2 linked regions of the Ketobacter sp. MCCC 1A13808 genome follow. The protein of the gene in region 2 interacts with the protein of the main gene of each other region in a pairwise test. Links are inferred from orthologs where the notes say so. Each region holds a gene or a part of one and is shown on either strand. Other genes may lie near its edges.

Region 1 (9,634 bases), on a different replicon or contig from region 2:
ACATCAATGCCATAGATTTCCTCACCCAGGCGAAAGGTACCCCATTGGGTAACCTGATCATCCGCTTTTGATTCGTCTCTTGCCATCGCCGGAAAGCTCTCCTAATGTATTGCGCCAATATAACGTCAGTTGAACCGCGTTCGTTATATATATGCAGCTAATGTGCCAAACATTCCACGGCACCACCTGAACCGATTTACAGCGAATCCAGTTCCGACCATTCTTCATCGGTTAACAATTTTTCCAATTCGATTAAAATAAGCAGTTCGTCGTCTTTGTGGCAAACCCCCTGAATGTAACGGGCGCTTTCATCGTTGCCCACATTCGGCGACGTTTCAATTTCTGATTGCCGCAAATAGACGACTTCTGCAACGCTATCAACCAGTATGCCGACAACATGGGAACTTGCTTCGATTATCACAATACGGGTGTTGTCGTTGGTCTCTTCTTGCGGTAAACCAAACCGCAGACGGGTATCAATGACCGTGACTACCCTGCCCCGCAAATTGATGATTCCCAGTACGTGGTGAGACGATCCGGGTACTGGCGCGATTTCCGTAAAACGTAATACTTCCTGCACCTGCATTACGTTAATACCGTATGTTTCACCCGCCAGACGAAAGGTAACCCATTGAATTACCGGATCATCGCCGGTGCGGGTTTGCACTGAATTAGCCATAATAATACGCCACGAAAATAGAAAGATTGGAGCTGCGATTGACCTGCCGATTGGGTACTTAATGTAACTATAGTGCAGAGGGGTTTAGATGTCAGATGATGAACTGTTGAAAGCCATCTGTATCCACCAGCGAACACATATATTCCACAACGGTACCGGCCAACCAGGGGCGCTTGCTTCGCTGGGTACGCCACTTCACCTGCTCTGGCTGCAAGGTAATGGATTTTTCAACCGTATCGCAGGCCAGCCCCCAGGCAAAGCCATGAATGCTGATGACGTACTGCAATGCACTGCGACTGTCTGCCTGGTAACGTTCCGGCATCACGCAGAGCGCAGTATTCAGCACCTTTAAATTACCCTGGGCTGTGTCCGGTAAAATTCCCATAAACCAATCTGGCTGTCCCGGCAGCCCGGTTAGTTTTTTATTCAGTGGCTGAATAGAACCAAGGCTGATTAGCGGCACCGCCAGTTTAAGCCCGTTCACTTTGAATATCAGACATTCGAAGGCTTTCTGGGCCCACACCGGTCGACCGTTTTCACACCAGGGTTGCGATTGCGGAATCGCTTCTGCTTGCGGCTCCGGTTGAGGAGTGTGTTGAGCAAGATCGGTCGTAGCGTCCGTTTGCCTAGCTTCGACAGAAGGGGTTTTGGGGGGTTCCGGCTTTTTCGATTCCGAAGACGAAGGCTGATGAGCCGCCGTTAGTAACGACGGTGACAACCAGGACGCACGTTGCAGCCCTGACCCGGATAAGTCGATTGTCGCCACTTTAATATCGCGGTTTGATTTAGACCCGGCCCGCGCGCCGATGGGCATTTTGTTCCCGGCGTTACCAGCCTCCGACTCGGAACCCGCCACCGCAGGTGCACTGCGCAGCGCTTTACGGCCTGCGTCGAACACATGAACGTTATCGGTTAATTTGTTTTTATCAGAAGCAGAAACCGGCTTTTCCGCCGGCGCAGACGAACCTGCCGCCGGATCATGGAGCAAGTCATCCAGATATTCAATCAGCGCCCCTTCACCGTCAGGGTGCGGGGCGGTCTCGTGCTTTTCGTCTTTCATTCTTTTGGTACAACCCGGTTCGCTGGCTGATGCCCTCGCCTAAGCGGTTTTGCAATTCAGGCGATTGGTTCGCGAACCACCTCCAAAGGTGCATGTGCTAATAGATATTTTAGCAGAGAGCTGTAAGCTGCGACGCCTCGTGCTCCAGGTTCATAAAAATTAGGCGCAACCCCGGCTTTGCTGGCATCCCGGAACCGGGTATCCACCGGAATGGCTGCAGGCCAGATATTGCCTTCATAAGTTTGCCGGAGCACACGCAAGCTGTTTACCGATGCCTGGGTTCGCCGATCAAACATCGTCGGAACTACCCAATAGGGCAATCTGCGTTTTTGCGACCGCATCACCATTTGTAATGTTCGCATCATGCGTTCCAGACCTTTAATCGCCAGGTGCTCGGTTTGAACCGGTAATAACAAAGACTGGCAGGCAGCCAACGCGTTAATCAGCAATACACCCAGAATCGGCGGCGTATCCATGAGCACAAAATCGTAATCGTCCCATAGCCAGGCCAGGGTTTTGGATATAACCAGGCCTGCTCCGCCCTGACTGATCGCCTGCCGCTCCAGCATGGCTAATGATGTGGAAGCCGGCATTAGATCCAGGTGCTCGACCCCGGTGCTGTAAATCATTTGCGCCGGTAATCCTTGCGGTACTTCACCCCGGTGCTGAAATAACTGGTAAACAGATCGATCCAGCTCATCGGGGTTAAGTTGGAAATAGCTGGTGAGGGAACCATGGGGGTCAAGATCGATCATCAGCACACGCTGTCCTCCAGCGGCCAGTATGCCGCCAAGTGACACCACGCTGGTGGTTTTCCCGACCCCGCCCTTTTGATTTGCTGCTGCCCAGATCTTCACCGCGCCAACCTATTCCGCTGTCGGATTTTGAGATGAAAACAACAGGCCACCGTCCTTGAGCCTGATGATACGCAAAGGTACTTCTGCTTCTTTTCGCTGCCGATTCTGAAGGCCGCTGGCGGCCGGCTTTTCTTCGCTAGCACCCATTTTATAATCCGCTGGGGCAGCACCCTTGTCTGGCGTTGCTTTTACGGATTCATTTTTTGAAATCACCAACGCAATACGCCGGTTTTTACTGCGCCCGTCTGCAGTATCATTACTGGCAATCGGGTGAAATTCGCCATAGCCTACGGCGGCCATACGGCCAGGATCAACGTCCATATACGAAAACAGGCGCACCACACTGGCCGCCCGTGCCGCTGACAACTCCCAATTCGATGGGTATTGCGCGGTTTCAATGGGAACGTTGTCGGTATAGCCTTCGACGTGAATGGGGTTTTTCTGCCCTTTCAGGATGTCTGCAATTTTCTCCAGCACGGTTTCTGCTTCGGCGGACAACGATGCGCTGCCGCTGGGATACAGCACGCTGGCCCGGATGTTGACTTCAATCCACTCATCGTTACTGCGGATTTCTACATCGTTGTTTGCGATTTGCTGTTGCAACGAAGTCGCCAGCTGATCAGATATTTTCGACAATCGGGCCACTTCGTTATCACGCAGTTTTCCCTGCCTGAACGATTTGGATTCGACGTCATCAAAAATACCTTCGATTCCATATTTAAAGTCATCATTACTCGGGTATTCGCCAGGGATCGGTAATTTAATCAAACTGTCGTTACTTTGTTGAAGATCCTTATCGCCCACCGACGTTGGATCGTAGGTTTTTGGTTGGGCATTAAATACAGCAACCAAGGAATCCGATAGAACTTTGTATTTACCTTCATTAACTGACGAGATCGAATACATGACAACGAAGAAAGCGAACAACAACGTAATAAAATCCGCGTAGGAAATCACCCAGCGTTCATGGTTTTCAGGTTCTTCCGGCTCTCGTTTTCGTATCATGATCTGCCCCTCACTTGTTGAGGTAGCCTTCGAGTTTCATTTCAATGGTACGCGGATTTTCACCATCGGCAATGGCGATCAAGCCTTCGATAATCATTTCCCGCAGATTACTTTGCGACTTGACCGTCGATTTTAATTTGGCAGCAACAGGCAGGAATAGCATATTTGCAAGCCCCACACCATAAATAGTAGCGACGAATGCAGTGGCGATTCCGGCCCCCAATTTACTGGGGTCGGCCAGATTACCCATCACATGTATCAGCCCCATAACCGCCCCAATAATGCCAATCGTGGGTGAGTAACCACCCATCGCTTCAAATACCTTGGCCGCATGCAGGTGCCTGTCTTCCTGGGTAATCAATTCCACTTCCAGAATACTGCGGATGGATTCAGGTTCACCGCCGTCCACCAGCAATTGCAATCCCTTTCGGGAGAACTCATCGCTCTCGGTTTCTGCCAGCGCCTCCAGACCGAGCAATCCTTCTTTGCGCGCAGTAGTACTCCAGCTTATAACGCGGTCGATACTGCCCCGCATATCCAGTGCTGGAGGGAAAACAATCCATCGCGATACTACGAACGCGTGACGAAAGGTTGCCATCGGGGTTTGCAGCATAGCGGCGCCCAACGTGCCCCCTAAAACAATCACCGCAGCAGGACCGTTAGCCAAGCCGGACAGATGGCCGCCCTCCATCGCATTACCACCAACTATGGCGATAATTCCGACTAACAACCCGACAACACTCAATACATCCATAGTAATTAATGTAACTCGCTGATAAGCGTTCCCATATTCTTAATATCGATAACCGCATCGGATAAACCGGCAGATTCCACGGCCATCGGCATTCCGTACACCACGCAACTTTGTTCGTTCTGGGTCCAGATTGTTGCCTTTCCCCGTTTTAATAATTTACACCCTTCCCGGCCATCACTGCCCATTCCGGTAAGCACCACCGCAAGAATTTTTCCACGTACGCTGCGCGCAGCCGAGCCAAAGGTGACATCCACACTGGGCTTATATTGAAACTGGTTATTACCTTCGATGATCGATACGCTTTGGCCGTTATCGCTAACCAGCATCTGCTTGCCACCGGGGGCCAGCAGAGCAAGACCGGGGCGAATTTGGTCGTTTTCTTCCGCTTCTTTTACCCGTATTTTACATAAGCGATCGAGCCGCTCAGCAAACGCTGAGGTGAACGTGCCGGGCATATGCTGAACCAGTAAAATCGGTAATGGAAAATTCGCCGGTAGCGCGGTTAGAATGTTCTGCAGAGCCACCGGGCCGCCGGTTGAAGCACCAATCAGCAGCATCCTTAAACGTTCACTGCCCAGCGAATCCAACGGCGATCGCGAGCGACGCCCTGCTTGCGCAGAGCTAACGTCTGTGGTGACCGGGTTTACCTGCCTGGGCGACGGGCTGGCGGTTGACGTGGACGTTATCGTGGACGGTGCAGAACTCGCCACTGGAGCGGATGTTGTAGCAGTATTATGACGCAGATAAGAACGCCGCCCTGCAATAGCAATGACCCGGTCTTGCAACAGTTTGACGCTGTCACAAGCATCGCCGGACATAGACTCGAAACTTTTCGGCAAATAATCCAGCGCGCCCGCCTCCAACGCATCCAGTGTCACCCGGGCACCTTCATAACTCAGCGAAGAAAACATTAATATAGGCGTTGGCATTTCTGCCATGATGACCCGCACAGCACTGATGCCATCCATCATCGGCATCTCGTAATCCATGGTAATCACATCGGGTTTTAACTGCTTGACCTGGTCGACTGCTTCTTTACCGTTTTCAGCAAACCCCACCACTTTTAAATTGGGGTTTTTTTCAAGAATTTCCTTTATACGGCGACGAAAAAATGCAGAATCGTCAACAACTAAAACACTAATGGGCATTCATCATCTCCGGCCTACACCCGTTGGGCATAAGCTTTAAGCATACTCGGGATGTCCAGAATCAGTGCGATACGACCATCTCCGGTTATAGTGGCACCAGCCATTCCCGGCGTACCATTGAGCATTTTACCGAGGGGCTTTATAACAACCTCTTCCTGACCGATAAGCTGATCCACCACGAAACCCACTTTTTGGGTGCCCACGCTGACAATGACCACGTGGGCTTGCTGATTCTCACTTTCGACACCGTGTATGAGCCAGCGCTTTAGATGAAACAACGGCAATGCTTTCTGCCGCACCACCACCACTTCCTGCCCATCCACCACGTTGGTGCGTGATAAATCCAAATTAAAAATTTCGTTCACATTCACCAACGGCAACGCAAACGCCTGCTTACCGAGCATCACCATTAACGTTGGCATAATCGCAAGCGTCAGAGGTACTTTTATGGCAATACGTGACCCCACCCCTTTTTCGGAATGAACTTCAATAGTACCGTTTAACTGGCTGATTTTGGTTTTCACCACGTCCATGCCGACGCCGCGGCCGGATACATCGGAAATCTGGTCTTTGGTGGAAAAGCCCGGATGAAAGATTAGATTGAAGGCCTCGGTATCATCCAGGCGGGCAGCGGCCTCTTCGTCCATCAAACCTTTATCAATGGCTTTTTTGCGCAACATATCCGGGTCCATACCACCGCCATCGTCGGTGATTGAGAGCACGATATGATCCCCTTCCTGCTCCGCAGACAACACCACTTTGCCCATCCGGGGTTTGCCCATCATCTCCCGCACGTCCGGTGCTTCGATGCCGTGATCAACACTGTTTCTCACCAAATGCACCAACGGATCGGCCAAAGCCTCCACTAGATTCTTATCCAGATCGGTTTCTTCGCCTTCCAGCTCCAGGCTGATTTCTTTTTTCAGGTTGCGGGCCAGATCGCGAACCACTCGCGGAAAGCGTCCGAATACTTTCTTGATCGGCTGCATTCGGGTCTTCATCACTGCGGTTTGCAAATCGCCGGTGACCACGTCCAGATTCGCGACGGCTTTCGACAAATCTTCATCCGCGGTCCTTAAGCCCAGACGCACTAATCGGTTACGCACCAACACCAGTTCGCCCACCATATTCATGATTTCATCCAGGCGCTTGGTATCGACCCTCACGGTATTTTCTGCCGCCGGAGCGGATTCTTTGCCCGCAGGCGGGCGCGCGACCGGCTTTTTCTCGCCGCTTGCAACGGCTGCTTTGGCTACCGGCTCTGACTTGGCTTCCGGCGTCGCATCAGGTGCAACTTTGGCCGGTTTGGGAGAATGCGCGGCCGTTGGGCCTTTGCCTTTTCCATGCATTTGGTCGAGGATCGACTCGAATTCGTCATCGGTGATTTCATCAGACGATGTCGCACCGGTTTTCGGTGCGGCGGCGGCTGTTGAAGCGGATTTTTTCGCTGCTGTTTTGGGACTCGCCTTAGCGGCCGTTTTCGATTTTGCTTTTGCTTTTGGCTTGCCGCTTTCCGCTGCGGGTACCCCGCCGTGTTTTCCTTTGCCGTGCAAGTCATCTAGTAATTTTTCGAATTCGTCATCGCTGATCGAATCCGACGCCGCTACCGCTGTATCGGCTTCTGATTTTTCCTTACTGGCTACAGCAGGACCACCAAATTTTCCCTTACCATGCAACTGATCAAGTAGCGCTTCGAATTCATCATCCGTGATCTCGTCACCGGCGCCGGTACCCGCAGCCGACGGAGTTTCCACAGGTTTACTCTTTTCTTCATCCAAGGCGTCCAGAAATTGCTCGAACTCTTCGTCTGTAATATCGCCTTCAGAAACAACGCTCTCCGCTGTGTCTGCATCCGGGATCGCAGCAACAGCAGGTGACCCGCCCTCCAGAATAGCGTGTAACGCATCCATTAAAGCCGGATCCGCTGCATCGGGGTATTGGCGTGCATGCACTTGAGCGAACATGGAATTGACGGAATCCAACGCTTGCAAGAAGGTGTCCATCAACTCAGCATTGAGTGATAGCTTATGATTACGAAGTAAATCAAAAATGTTCTCAGCGGCGTGACAAAGATCTACCAGGGTATCGAGCTGCAAAAAACCCGCTCCCCCTTTTACCGTGTGAAAACCGCGAAAAATCGCGTTCAGAAGATCGGCGTCGTCAGGGCGATTTTCCAGATCCACCAATTGCTCGGATAGCAGTTCGAGTATCTCACCGGCCTCGACCAAAAAGTCCTGTAAGATTTCCTCGTCGGCGTCGAAACTCATACCTTACTCCTTAAAATCCGAGGCTGGACAACAAGGCATCGACATCATCCTGGCCGGAAACCACGTCGTTGCGTTTTTCCGGTTCCATGATCGGACCTTCCGGCCCGATATCAGGTGCGTTTGCTTTTTCCGTGTTCGGGGTCAGGTCATCGTGCTTGACACCGGTGATCTCATCAATGGAACCGGCCATAGCGACCAGGTTGACCAGTTCCACTTCAACTTCCTGAACCAGCTCAATAACCCGTTTGATTACCTGACCGGTTAAATCCTGAAAATCCTGAGCCAGCATAATGCCGGACAGATTGGCATTGATCGTCGCGCTTTCTTCCGTGGCTGTTGTCAGGAAAACGCCGACTTTTTTTGACAGCTCGCGGAATTCTTCCGGCCGCATTTCACGGCGTATTAAACGATCCCACTCTAACTTCAACGCTTTTGCTTCATTCGCCAATTGCGCAGAGATCGGCATGGTTGACTCAACCATGTCCATGGTTTTATTGGCTGCACTCTCTGTTTTTTCGATTACATAGTTGAGGCGCTGGGAAGCATCTTGCATTCGCGACATCTCTTCGCGCATTTGTGAATTGGTGGTATCTATGGCAAAGTTTTTTATCGATTCATGCAGACTTCGGGTTAACCGTCCCACCTCATGAAACAGCACTTGATCACGCTTCTGATGCAGTTGAGCAATGGTCTGCATCGCTTCGTTGGCTTCACCACTTTCGAGCTGTTCTAACAGAGTTTTGGCATACTCGACTAACTGTTCCTGTTGCCCTTGTTCCGTCATGCTGTTCTCACATCTGATGTTCACGGTGACTGTAATCAGGCGTCCACTCGTTCAAATATCTTTTCGATCTTTTCTTGTAGCGCCTGCGCCGTAAATGGCTTCACCACATATCCGTTTACCCCGGCCTGAGCAGCTTCAATAATCTGTTCACGCTTGGCTTCTGCCGTCACCATCAATACCGGCAAACTTTGCAGCTTGGCATCGGCTCGAACCTCTTTCAGTAAATCGATCCCGGTCATACCCGGCATATTCCAATCGGTAATAAGGAAATCAAAATCCGAAGATTTGAGTAACGGAAGCGCAGAAGTGCCGTCATCCGCTTCCTGGGTGTTGGTAAACCCCAGATCCCTAAGAAGATTCTTTATAATTCGTCTCATTGTAGAAAAGTCATCAACAATAAGAATTTTCATGTTCTTGTTCAAAGTTGCCTCCACTGAACCCAGTTCACTACGTCTAATGTGCAAACTACGGTGGTTAACATGCTGTTGGAATCCGTCGAGCAGGCAGCACCCGCTGTTCTATCTCTCAACAGACTTTTTACTAAGTCTAGTTGTAGATCTAGCCGTATCCAGTTTTTGTATAAATATCAAAGCCACTCTTGTAGGCGGGTTCGCAATCGTTGAGCAGCCTGACTGTGAATTTGACTCACCCTCGATTCACTAACGCCCAGTACTTCACCGATTTCCTTCAGGTTCAGCTCTTCGTCGTAGTAAAGCGAGATAACCAATTGTTCACGCTCAGAAAGTTGCTCGATTGCCTTAGCCAGGTGATTGCGGAAATCCCCATGCTGCAGTTCTTCAAAAGGGTTCAGGGATTGCTCTTGTTGGCGCTCACTGTCAATAAAATCGTCCGGCGATTCCATTTCATCCAGGCTGAACAAACGTGTCGCCATGCTGTCCTGAAGCATGGCATGGTATTCGTTCAGGGAAATACCCAATTCGTTGGCGATATCCCGGTCATGGGCATCGGCACCGGTGCGATTCTCGACACTGCGGATGGCTTCCTGGATACGGCGCGCATTACGGTGTACCGAGCGCGGCGCCCACTCGCCCTTCCGCACATCATCCACCATCGCCCCGC
Region 2 (11,853 bases):
TGGCTCGGTTCGCTGTCGTCGATACCGGCGAAATCCTTCCAGCGTAATTGACCGGATTTTGCGTCCACTGCATGGACACTGCCGTCTCGATCTCCGACAAACACCATGCCGATACTGGGTTCATAGAGAACGGATGAAGTCCGCAGTTCGAACTCACTTTCGTACTGCCAATATTCACAACCTGTGGTGCGATTGACGGCATGTAGGCTGTTGCTTCCGATCACGAACACGGCTTGCTCTGTTACTGCTGGTGCACCACGTTTGGATTCCGTGTTCGGGGCAACGTGTGCAAATTTGAATTCGAGCTGATCGACATTAGAAGAGTTAATGGCCGATACCGCGTTGCGGGTGTTTTCCAGATCAAAGCCCAGGCTATTGGATAGAATGGGAGCAGACAAATCGACACTGTCAGTACAGCGGCCAGCGTCCGGCGTGCCTTCGCCCAGAATCGGTCCTGTTGGCTCCGGGTCCACTGGATCGGTCGGTTCTTCCGGGTCGGTATCACCCCAATAAGTTAGCGCCAGGTATTCCACAATTTCAGTCGCACAATCGAGATCACAGGCGGAGGGGTCGATTGGCGGCATTGTGTTATGGGTAGCAGTAATCGCGGCCGCTTTATTCAGGGGCACGTTTAAGGGGACGCCAATTGGATCACCTTCAGCCGTTTCACCATGGCAGCTGGCACATTGGAACAGATACTGTTGTTGACCTGCAGTAACATCAGGTCCCTCACCAGGATCGGTAGGATCAGTAGGATCAGGCCGTTCGCCTTTCAGTTTGATATTCTGAACCCGATAACTTTCAAAGAAACTGCTGGTATCGACAGAAAAATGAAGCGTCAGGGTTTGTGCATTTTGCGGTATACCGTTCAACGCAAAAGTCGCGTTTCCGTTTGCAGAATTAGTAGATGAAAGTGTCACCAACTCAGATCCATCTACTGAATAAGCGGCCATGCCGGATTCATCGTTGTCCAATCGGTTGGTGAAATGCTGGAAGGAAATCTCCAGATTTTGATAGCCCTCGATCTGAATCGGGTGAGAGGTTATGGCGCCATCACTGCTGCCCCAAAATCCGCCTCGTAATCGAACGCCATTGCTTCCGACCGAAAGGCTTCCGGAGTCAGTGAACTGCTGCAGGGAATCGAGTTTGTCTTCAAAAATTAATTCTTTGGCGTGAAGGGTGTTGCTCAGGGTAAGTGAACCTAGCGCGATCACCAGCATCCCCGCATGCCGGAGTGATCTTTGGCGATTATCCATCATCGCTCTCCTGTCGGTAGAATGGATTACAGATTTTTGGGTGCTAAAACGTGGTGCAAATTAAAAATACAATAATATTTAATAGAGTCTTCCAAGCGCATTATAGAAAGTTGGGTGTGCAGTAAAACGCAAAAATAATTTTAGTTTTGTATTTGAGGGGTCGATCACAGAGTCTTAAACCAGTGAAATTTTCGAGGCTAATAAGAGAAAAATATAACGTGTTTCGTGAGGTGCGAAAGCAGGTTGAAGTGGACAAATCCGGTGGCGCTTTGTCGTTTTCAGTGCATTAAAAGGTGCGAATATTAAATGAGGTGATCGGTCATTGATTTGTGTGAAGAATACAAACCAATGACCGATACCGGTTAAATTTTTATGAATGGAACGACCTAAGCATCAGAGACGGAAATTTGCACCAAACAAAAAGGTATCCAGATCGCCGCCGTCATAGTCTGAATTTTCGTATGAACCGTACAGTTCAAGATTGGGTTGGGGAAAATAGCTGACCTGGAGCGTGAGATCCTGGCTGTCTTGACTGGAGTTGTCATCAACGCTGGTATCGGCAAACCCCAGCCCCAATCCGAGATCGTAATTTATAAAGTACATCGCGCTCAGGTCAATAATCCGGATGTCCCCCAATGTGAGCGAGGCGGTGCCCATAATATTGCCGTTAGTACCCAGCGAATATAGATTTTCATAGGCGGCATGCAATAGGAATTCGTCGTCACCTCCAGTCGTGTAACGGATCAGTCCGCCTTCAACAGTCGAGGTATCGGTAAGATACATACCGCCCAGGACGGTTAATATATCAACGTTACCGGCAACCAATGATCCGTCTATAAAGTACCCTTTAACCGGATCAAACAGATAACGACCACTGACGGTCATGTCTTCATCGTCGTCTCCATTGTCCGAATAATCGAAACTGGCGTACGACGATTTTGCCAAAAATGGGTAGGCTTTGCGTGGACCATCCTGGTCTGCCACATTTTCCATATACACGGTGCCGCTTAGAGAAAAAATGGTGTCATCGTCGTTCGGGCTGTCTACTCTGCCAAAATCGCCGCCCACTTCGTATTGATAGGCAAACGCAGAGGCACTGCACATAAGGGTACTAGCGACGGTAAATTTCAAAATGTTTTGTTTTATCATGGTCTACTCCTGAGGCATTCCATACCGGATTAAAATTGGCCGGTATTATACTGCTTCGAGTCCAGCTTCTGGAGAAATTCTGGTAACGAAATTTTAACCGGATGTCGATAAGCGGCAAACAAACGGATTATTTTTGAGCCATATGTTCCAGACAGTCGAGTAAATCGTCGCACCGTTGTTTCAGGTTATTCGTAGTGAGGAGTGATTGCTTCGTAGACGATGCCAGTGGCAGCAGCATGATCAAATAGTTCATGAGTTGCTGGGAATCAAGCTTGTGCGGGTCGGTGATTAATTTATTCATGCCGCTCAATTCCAGTAATTCTTTTAGTAGCTCGCGGAATGGTTGCGGCGGATCTGCTGAGAGTTCACCTTCATCGGAAATGACATGTGATGTGCCTATCCATAGCCCGTTGTCCTGCAGCCGGATTTGTTCCAGCTGTTGGCGTGTTTGCCCTTCGATGGTGATCGACAGCAATCCGTTGCCCAGTTGGCCGAAATCAGTAATGACAACATAGGTTCCCACTAAATAGAAGGGGACGTTGTCGTCGGCAGCCTGCCCGGGCCGGTTGACTTCCTGTTGTTCCGAGCCGGGGCAAAGTAACGCCACGATAAACCCGCTGCCCTGGCGCATACAGCGAGACACCATATCCAGATAGCGTTGTTCAAAAATCTGAAGGTGCATTTTGCAGCCGGGGAAAATAGGGGTGTTCAGAGGAAAAATAGGCGTTAGCTCGGAACTTTGCATTCGATACTCCTTCTTCGAATCGGCATAAGGGGGGCATTGCGTATGCCCTAGGGGGACCATCCCAGAACCGATTTGTAGAAATCAACGGTCTCTGCAACCACTTTGTCCGCGTAGAAGGTGTTCTTGGCCTTGATATAAGCCCGCTCTACGAGGTTGTTTCTGAATTCTTGATCAGTTATCAGCTTGTGAATTTGTTGGCGGCAGCCTTCAATATCACCGGCCTCAAAAAGCAATCCACAGTCTCCGTTTTCAAGCTGGTCAGGTACACCGCAGATTCGGGTTGCAGCGACCGCTACTTTTGCCGCCATTGCTTGCTGAATGACCATCGGTGCCGTCTCTTGATAGGAGGGCAGAACCAGCATGGACGCTTTTGAAAACTCCTCCAAAATCTGAGTTTCATTGATCAGACCAAGAAATTCAACTCGATCCTCGAGCTTGAGCTGCTTTATCAGTAACTTAATCTGGTTAACGTAGGCTTCGTCGTTGAGCGCACCTGCCAGAAACAGCTTGAATTCCAGGCTCTTGTCCAGCGTACCGAGTGCCTGAATCAAGTCAGTTATACCTTTCCTGCGGATCAACTTGCCAGCGTACAAAATCCGCCCCGGCTCTTCCTGGCGAACCACTTCATAGAACTTGTTCTTGATGGGGTTCGGGATATGAACGCATTTTCCTTTTAATCGATCCCCGTAATGACGTTTTACATAAGGGCTGATAAGGATTTTAGGGTTCGGGCTTTTGACGCAATATCTTTCCGCTATCCAGCTAATCAGGCGGAAACGCATGCGGTCTTTGAAGGTTGCTCGGTATTTGGCATCTTCGCTGATCATGCCATGGAATGTAACCATGGAGGGGTAGCCGGATTTCGAAGCCAGATAGCCCTCAACGCTGGCATCCTGGGCATGGATGAGGTCGGGTTTAATCTGATTCACGCATGCCATAAAGGATTTGAAGTCGCTTCGGTAGAAGGTGAGGTTGCCGCCCCGTTTTGCTCTGGGCAGGACATGAATGCGGATGCCATCCTCTATGGCTTCTTCCGGTTCGGAAATATTGGAACGGAAGGTAATAATACTCAGGTCTACTTCTTCAATTTTCTTCAGGCCGTTTACGATATAACTGGAAACCGCCTGCACGCCGCCATCAATTTTCTCACCGCCGATAGGGTAGTCAGTTGCCATAACAATCTTCATTTTCTTCATATGGTCTCAACTTCTAAAGTTTGTTCATTCTGAAATAGCAATCTCAGGATTGTAGGGGTGCGGGTGGAAGCGTGCCAGGATAACACCGGACACCTCAAATGCAAAAATACCAAACTGCCTTAGCTTTTTGGCTGGACAGCCTAATCGCCCTGTGTGGCTCCGCCCGGGCCCCAATTCCGGCGTCGGTCGGAGCCGGGGTAATCCCCATTGTCCCGCGGCCCTCCCGGTTTTCTTTATAAGTTTCAGTCGCCTGCGGCCAATAAGCAGGGCAGATAAAGGGTCACCCGAGCTGACCCAGTTCTCAAATACTGAACTATTCCTGTCGGAATTTGCGTCAGTGCCCATACTTATATAGGTGATTCAGAACCTGCTTAAAGAAAACCTTAGTTGCTTAGTGGTTAAAAATTAAGTCGGCTATTTCCATTTATTATAAGTTAGTTAAGTGCGGGTACCCCATCACTGAACTACTGTTTAAGAAAGCTGACCAGTTTATTACGTAGCGGATTGGTTTGGATAGGGAAATTATATGACCAGCAAGACCACTTACGATTGCGGCGAACAGCTTAATATTGCAGAAGCCGCATCACTCTATGCAGGGCTCCAGAATTCCCTGAAATTGACTTCCCACGTTGAATTGAGCGCGGCCGATGTCGTGAAAGCCGATACGGCGGGCTTGCAACTATTGGTTGCGTTTTCCCGGGAGTTGGCTCGCACGGGCGGTGGGCTTACCTGGAGCGAACCCAGTCAAGCACTGGTTGAAACTGCGTCTTTACTAGGGCTCGACGGCGAATTGGGCCTTGCATGAGTAACGTAGTTAAAAGTAATGCTAAAGAACTTTTTGTTTTCAGGAGTAAAAGTTAGATGGCGAACATTCTAGTTGTCGACGATTCCGCGTCCATGCGGAACATGGTATCGGCAACCCTTCAGTCTGCCGGGCACCAAGTGCAGGATGCAGGCGATGGTCAGCAAGCGCTGGCCCGAGCAAACGGAGGGCGTTTTGATGCCGTGATCACTGACTTGAATATGCCGGTCATGAACGGAATAGAGTTAGTGAAGAATCTGCGTGCCATGCCCAACTATAAATACACCCCGATCCTATTGCTGACCACCGAATCTTCTGACGGAAAAAAAGCAGAAGGTAAGCAAGCGGGTGCGACCGGCTGGTTGGTGAAACCCTTTAATCCCGAAAAGTTGTTAGCTACGGTTGCACGAGTGCTGGGCTAGCGTCACTATTTTTGCAGGTAGAGGCTCACTCTATGTCAATTGATTTGCAGCAGTTTCATGAAGCATTTTTTGAAGAGAGTCTTGAAGGCCTTGATGTAATGGAGAACGGGCTGCTGCAAATAAGCGGTGGTGTTGTCCCTGATGCAGAGCTAATCAATGCGATTTTCCGTGCTGCCCATTCCATTAAAGGTGGCAGTGGTACATTCGGCTTTTCAGAAATCGCAGATTTCACGCACATCATTGAAACCTTGCTGGATGAAGTTCGGGACGGTACCCGCGTACTGGATGCGGACGCGATCGAGTTATTGCTCAAGTCCAGTGACTGTTTGCGGCATATGGTGCAAGCACTTCAATCCGGTTCGGCGATAGATAAAAGCATTGCCGAACCATTGGTCGCCGCAGTTGAAACGCTACTCTCGCATAAGCCCGGCACCGAACCAAACGCTTGCGTGGAAACAGATAATACGGATCCCGGCGCTGCCGTGACGGGATGGACGATAACGTTTCTTCCTGAACCGCAAATTCTAATGACCGGCAATGAGCCAGCGCGAATTTTTCGTGAATTGGCTGATTTGGGCCAGTTGCAGGTCATCGCTAACACCTCGAAAATTCCTGATTTTCAGCAACTCACCGTAGACGAATGCTTTATCTCCTGGACCATTATCCTGACAGGAGCAGCGAGCCGGGAGCAGGTGCTTGAAGTTTTCGATTGGGTCATTGACGAATGTGCTTTAACTATAGAAGCAATCACCGAGGATGTTTCGCAGCCGGATTCAGTCACCCCGGCGTCCATCACTCAAGTGACTTCGGCAATGGCAGAAGCGCTACCCGCTACCCATTCGAACGATTCGGTTATTGAAGACAGCTTGCCAGTATTGGATTCCGGACCTGGAAACGCTGCGGTAGCAGAACAACCACGAAGTCCGACTACCACCAGTGCGAGTTCTTCTATCCGTGTGGGCATCGATAAAGTCGATAGCCTCATTAATCTGGTTGGCGAATTGGTAATTACGCAATCGATGCTGTCGGAACTGGGCAGTAATTTTGACATGAGCAAGCTGGACAAGCTTGCAAATGGGCTGGAGCAGCTGTTGCAAAATACGCGGGAATTGCAAGAGAGCGTAATGCAGATCCGCATGCTTCCGATCAGCTACGCCTTTAACCGTTTCCCCCGCATGATCCGGGACTTGTCCTCTAAAACCGGCAAGAAAATTGAATTAAAACTGAGTGGTGAAAATACGGAGCTGGACAAAACCGTGATGGAACAGATCAGCGATCCGCTGGTGCACTTGGTAAGAAACGCCGCCGATCATGGCATTGAATTACCCGAGGTTCGTCAGGCAGAAGGGAAACCGGAAACCGGAACAATCTACCTGGATGCGTTCCATAAAGGTGGAAATATAGTGGTCGAGATCCGGGATGACGGTCGCGGAATTAACCCTGAAGCCGTGTTAAGCAAAGCCAGGGAACGAGGCATTGTCGGTGCTGACCAGGTGCTGTCCACCCAAGAGATTTATGAGCTTATCTTTGAACCTGGCTTTTCTACTGCGGAGTCGGTGAGTGATATATCGGGCCGTGGCGTGGGTATGGACGTAGTCCGCCGTAATATCAGTTCTTTGGGTGGCCGTATCGAAATTGAATCAGAGTTGGGTAAAGGGTCGACTATTCGGGTGCATCTACCCCTCACCCTTGCCATCCTCGACGGTCAGTTGGTTCGTGTTGGCACCGAGGTGTATATCATTCCGCTGGTCAGCATCGTTGAATCCCTGCAAATTAAGTCGGAATTAGTGAATAAGGTTGCGAGCAATATGGTGCTCTATCGACTGCGTGAAGACAACGTCCCCATCGTTCCCATCTATCAGGAATTCGGGATAGAAGCCGATAACCCCGAGTTAGAAAATGGGCTATTGGTGGTAGTAGAAGGGGAAGGACAAAAAATCGGTTTGTTGGTAGACGATTTGTTGGCACAACAGCAAGTGGTGATCAAAATTCTGGAGAGCAACTACCGCAGGGTAGAAGGTATCTCCGGCGCGACGATACTGGGCGACGGTTCGGTTTCGATGATACTGGATGTGCCGGGTTTGATCCGGCGAGCCTCCGATTCCCGTGGACGCGAAACGGTCCGCAAGCAATTTAAAGCAGCCTAAGGAGGAAGCTCTTGGATATTCAGGCTTTAGCTTCAACCATCCCTGTCGAAGGCGAAGCCATTCTTGAAGGGTTGGATTTTATCCGTAGTGGAAAAGAATATTTAACCTTTTCATTGGGTCAGGAGAATTACGGTGTCGATATTCTCCGGGTAAAAGAAATTCGCGGTTGGGAAGCACCGACTCTCATCCCTAATTCACCGGATTACGTTAAAGGCGTTATCAATATCCGCGGGACCATCATCCCGATAGTTGACTTACGGATCCGCTTCGGTGTTGGAAAAACGGAATATCTGCCCGTGACGGTGGTTATCGTACTAACGGTAGGGTCAGTTGAGAAAAGCCGAATGATGGGCTTTGTGGTGGATGCGGTCTCTGATGTGCTGAGTGCCCATCAGGAAGAAATCAAGGCTGCGCCTGCGTTTGGCGCAAATATTCCTACCAATATGATCGAAGGGCTGGTGAATGTCGGTGACAGCGTAGTGACGTTGCTGTCGACTGATCAGCTTCTGGATCTGGAGGATTTGTAAGTTGAAAAAGGAATCTTTGGGGATTGCCCGGGAGTATTTAACCTTTCTGTTGGGCGACGAAGAATATGGTGTAGATATTCTGCGCGTGCAGGAAATAAGAGTGTGGTCACCGGTTACGGTCATTCCCAATACGCCGGACTATCTCAAAGGTGTGATCAACTTGCGGGGAACCATTGTTCCCATTGTGGATTTGAGGCAGCGTTTTCGTTATCAAACGCACGATTTTAAAAATACCACCGTGGTGATTGTGTTACAGGGTGAGGTAAACGGAAAAACAGCATCGGTTGGTTTGGTTGTAGATGCCGTGTCAGACGTCCATAAGGTGGACGCAACTGACATTAAGGAAGCGCCCGATCTTGGTCGGAATATCGACGGCTGTTTCGTTCAGGGTATGGCAACGCTAGGCGACCAGATCATCATTCTGTTGGATTCGGTTGCGCTGTTGAATGTGGATGAATTGCTTAGCCAATCCGGCCAACCAATCATGCGAGCGGGCTAAATATTAATTACATTGATTTTGGATGTAGGGTGAAAAAATGAATAAACGGACCGGTAACACAGCTAAAACACAAAAGCGCGCACCTACTACACGGCGACGGGCTACCACCAGCAAGGCAGTGGCGAAAAGTCCCGGCAAGGGCGCTGCAACCACAGCCCGGGACAACCATTTTTACCAAGCCGTTATCGATACCGTACGAACTGCCATTATGGTGGTTGATAAGGATCTTGTGGTCACTTATGTCAACGAAGGCACCAGGACGTTGTTGCGCGATAATGTTGACGCCTTTGAATCGGCGTTCAAGCATTTTGAGGCTGACAATATCGTTGGCAGCTGTATTGATATTTTCCATGAAAATCCGGCACACCAGCGCAGAATCTTGGCGGACCCAGCGAACCTTCCTCATAGTGCGGAAATCCGCGTAGGGCCGCTGGCGTTTAGCCTATATATTTCAGCATCTTTTGATGCGAAAGGAAATCATAACGGCAGTATTCTGGAGTGGGCTGATATCACCAAAGAAAAGGACGCCTACGCTGATTTTGCGGGACAGATTGAAGCGATCAGCAAGTCGCAGGCAGTGATCGAATTTCAGTTGGATGGCACCATCCTCACCGCGAATGATAACTTTTTGAAAACGATGGGGTATTCGAAAGAGGACGTGGAGGGCAAGCATCACCGTATTTTTGTTGAGCCCGCGTACGCCCAAAGTGCGGAATATCATATGTTCTGGGATAAGCTCAACCGTGGTGAATACGATGCGGGCGAATATAAGCGATTGGGTCGTGACGGTAAGGAAGTATGGATACAGGCGTCTTATAACCCGATATATGATTTGAATGGTAATCCCTACAAAGTCGTGAAATACGCAACGGATATTACGGATCGGAAAAATGCCGTCGCAAAAATAAAAGAGGTGTTAATGTCACTTTCCGGTGGCGATCTTACGAAGAAAATCGATGTGCCGCTGGGCGCTGAATTCAGCGTTCTGGGTGACACCATGAATTCCTTGGTCGACAGCCTGAATAATATGGTGAGCGAAATCCGGTTGGCATCGAATAATGTGTTTTCGGCGTCACGGGAAATAGCCCAGGGCAACGCTGATTTAAGTCAGCGCACGGAATCGCAGGCCTCAAGTTTAGAGGAAACCGCCTCCGCCATGGAAGAATTGACCACTACGGTACAGCAAAATGCAGAGAACGCGACCGAGGCTACCAAGCTCGCGAGTGGTGCAATGGAAAAAGCCAGTAATGGGGGCGAAGTGGTACAGAACGCGGTTTCTGCGATGGACGAAATTAATCGTTCGAGCAAAAAAATTGCGGATATCATCGGCGTCATTGACGAGATTGCCTTCCAAACCAATCTACTTGCTTTGAACGCCGCGGTGGAAGCCGCGCGGGCGGGAGAACAAGGGCGTGGGTTTGCAGTAGTCGCCGCCGAAGTGCGGAGCCTGGCGCAACGCAGCGCTGCAGCAGCGAAAGAGATAAAGGGCTTGATCAATGACAGCGTTGATGCCGTTGGAAAGGGGACGCGTTTGGTTGATGAGACCGGAAAAACATTTGGTGAACTGGTGGATTCCGTTCGCGAAGTCGTCACCATGATATCGGACATAGACAGTGCCGGGAAAGAGCAGGCGGCGGGTATTAACGAAGTGAGCAAAGCGGTCTCCCAGATGGATGAGATGACACAGCAAAATGCGGCACTGGTCGAGCAGGCGTCTGCTTCCAGCAAATCCATGGAAGAGCAGGCTCAAGGATTACTTGATCAGGTTGCGTTCTTTGAAACGGGTGAAGATGACCGCGCTGTAGTCTCTCCGGTTCGCTCGCCTCGGGCTGCGGTAGTGAGAGGTCGCCGAGCGGGTGCAAATATTGCCGCTGTTCCTTCTGATGATGAGTGGGAGGAGTTTTGAGTTCGAGCGCTTCTCAACGCAGGGCGGATGAATATTCTCTGAGTGAAGAAGAGTATCGGTTTGTTTGTAAATTGGTTTATGACTGCACCGGAATCGTTCTGGATGAACGGAAGCGGGAAATGGTGTATCGCCGGCTTATGCGCCGGGTGAGGGAGACCGGGTTGCCATCCTTTTCCAGCTACTGTGAGCGATTGAAAAACGATGAACAGGAATTGCCGGCGTTTATCAATTCCATTACCACAAACCTAACCAGTTTCTTCAGAGAAAACCACCACTTCGAGTATTTGAAAAGCCAGATCATTCCGGACTTAATACGGGGTAAAAGTGACCGGAAACTGCGGATTTGGTCTGCTGCCTGCTCAACGGGAGAAGAACCGTACAGTATTGGCATCAGCCTATTAGAAGCGATGCAAGGAAGACTGCAGGAGTGGGACGCCAAAGTTCTAGCCACCGATCTTGATAGTGAGTGTATTGAGAAAGCGAAGGCCGGTATCTATAAAACGGAGCGAATAAGCGCATTACAGGACAACCGCCAAAAGCGCTGGTTTATGAAAGGAAAATCAACGACCTCGGATAGCGTCAAGATTAAAAGTGAGGTGGCGGCACTGATTACGTTTAAAACCCTGAACCTGTTGCACGATTGGCCGATGAAAGGGCCGTTCGATGTAATATTTTGCCGTAACGTATTGATCTATTTCGACCGGGCCACCCAGGCCGAGTTGATCGCACGGTATCACGCCCTGCTCAGTCAGGGTGGCTATTTAATGCTGGGACATAGCGAAAGTTTGCCAGCGGATTATATTGGGTTTGAGGTAGTGGGCAGGACGGTGTTCCGTAGGCTATGAATGAGATTTGTTATGACTACTGAAGCTACAAAAATCTCACCTTGTCTGGTTGGTTTTGAACACGTTAATCGCTATTGGGATAAGCGTCACAAGTGTTTCGTTGCCAAAATTCTGCCGGGTGAATTTTATGTGACGGCACAGAATGAGGCCATCGCTACGGTTCTGGGTAGCTGTGTGTCCGCCTGTGTCTGGGACGAAGAAGTGGGCATTGGCGGAATGAATCATTTTATGCTTCCGCTCACCGATAAAGACGTTCACAGCATTACCTGGGGAACTCGTCTAGTGCCCGGAGAGGCTACCCGATACGGAAACTATGCAATGGAGCACATGATAAATGAAATTCTAAATAACGGGGGCCG

Evidence for each region.
Region 1: the proteins of FT643_RS13820 (region 2) and FT643_RS01970 interact in binary tests that used the Escherichia coli proteins (3 or more experiments, as listed by UniProt). The link is inferred for Ketobacter sp. MCCC 1A13808 from one-to-one orthologs.

The regions. Positions count from the first base shown.
Region 1 is NZ_VRKW01000001.1:425,319-434,952, forward strand. Bases 6,668-9,634 are described here. They hold FT643_RS01970 (protein phosphatase CheZ), read right to left. Parts: upstream 8,555-9,634; coding sequence 7,781-8,554; downstream 6,668-7,780. Other genes in these bases: FT643_RS01965 (chemotaxis protein CheA), read right to left, coding at 6,668-7,770; cheY (chemotaxis response regulator CheY), read right to left, coding at 8,590-8,976; FT643_RS01980 (RNA polymerase sigma factor FliA), read right to left, coding at 9,141-9,634. Outside these bases: FT643_RS01930 (chemotaxis protein CheW), read right to left, coding at 1-86; FT643_RS01935 (chemotaxis protein CheW), read right to left, coding at 197-679; FT643_RS01940 (chemotaxis protein CheW), read right to left, coding at 771-1,739; FT643_RS01945 (ParA family protein), read right to left, coding at 1,796-2,596; flagellar motor protein MotD, read right to left, coding at 2,606-3,601; FT643_RS01955 (flagellar motor protein), read right to left, coding at 3,612-4,355; FT643_RS01960 (protein-glutamate methylesterase/protein-glutamine glutaminase), read right to left, coding at 4,361-5,503; more of FT643_RS01965, read right to left, coding at 5,518-6,667.
Region 2 is NZ_VRKW01000007.1:50,722-62,574, reverse strand. The notes cover bases 5,207-8,159. They hold FT643_RS13820 (chemotaxis protein CheA), read left to right. Parts: upstream 5,207-5,602; coding sequence 5,603-7,717; downstream 7,718-8,159. Other genes in these bases: FT643_RS13815 (chemotaxis protein CheW), read left to right, coding at 7,729-8,159; FT643_RS13825 (response regulator), read left to right, coding at 5,208-5,570. Outside these bases: FT643_RS13850 (outer membrane protein assembly factor BamB family protein), read right to left, coding at 1-1,259; FT643_RS13845 (hypothetical protein), read right to left, coding at 1,650-2,405; FT643_RS13840 (LON peptidase substrate-binding domain-containing protein), read right to left, coding at 2,533-3,150; FT643_RS13835 (glycosyltransferase family 4 protein), read right to left, coding at 3,198-4,325; FT643_RS13830 (STAS domain-containing protein), read left to right, coding at 4,873-5,151; more of FT643_RS13815, read left to right, coding at 8,160-8,244; FT643_RS13810 (chemotaxis protein CheW), read left to right, coding at 8,246-8,743; FT643_RS13805 (methyl-accepting chemotaxis protein), read left to right, coding at 8,781-10,649; FT643_RS13800 (CheR family methyltransferase), read left to right, coding at 10,646-11,494; chemoreceptor glutamine deamidase CheD, read left to right, coding at 11,507-11,853. UniProt on the Escherichia coli protein: Involved in the transmission of sensory signals from the chemoreceptors to the flagellar motors. CheA is autophosphorylated; it can transfer its phosphate group to either CheB or CheY.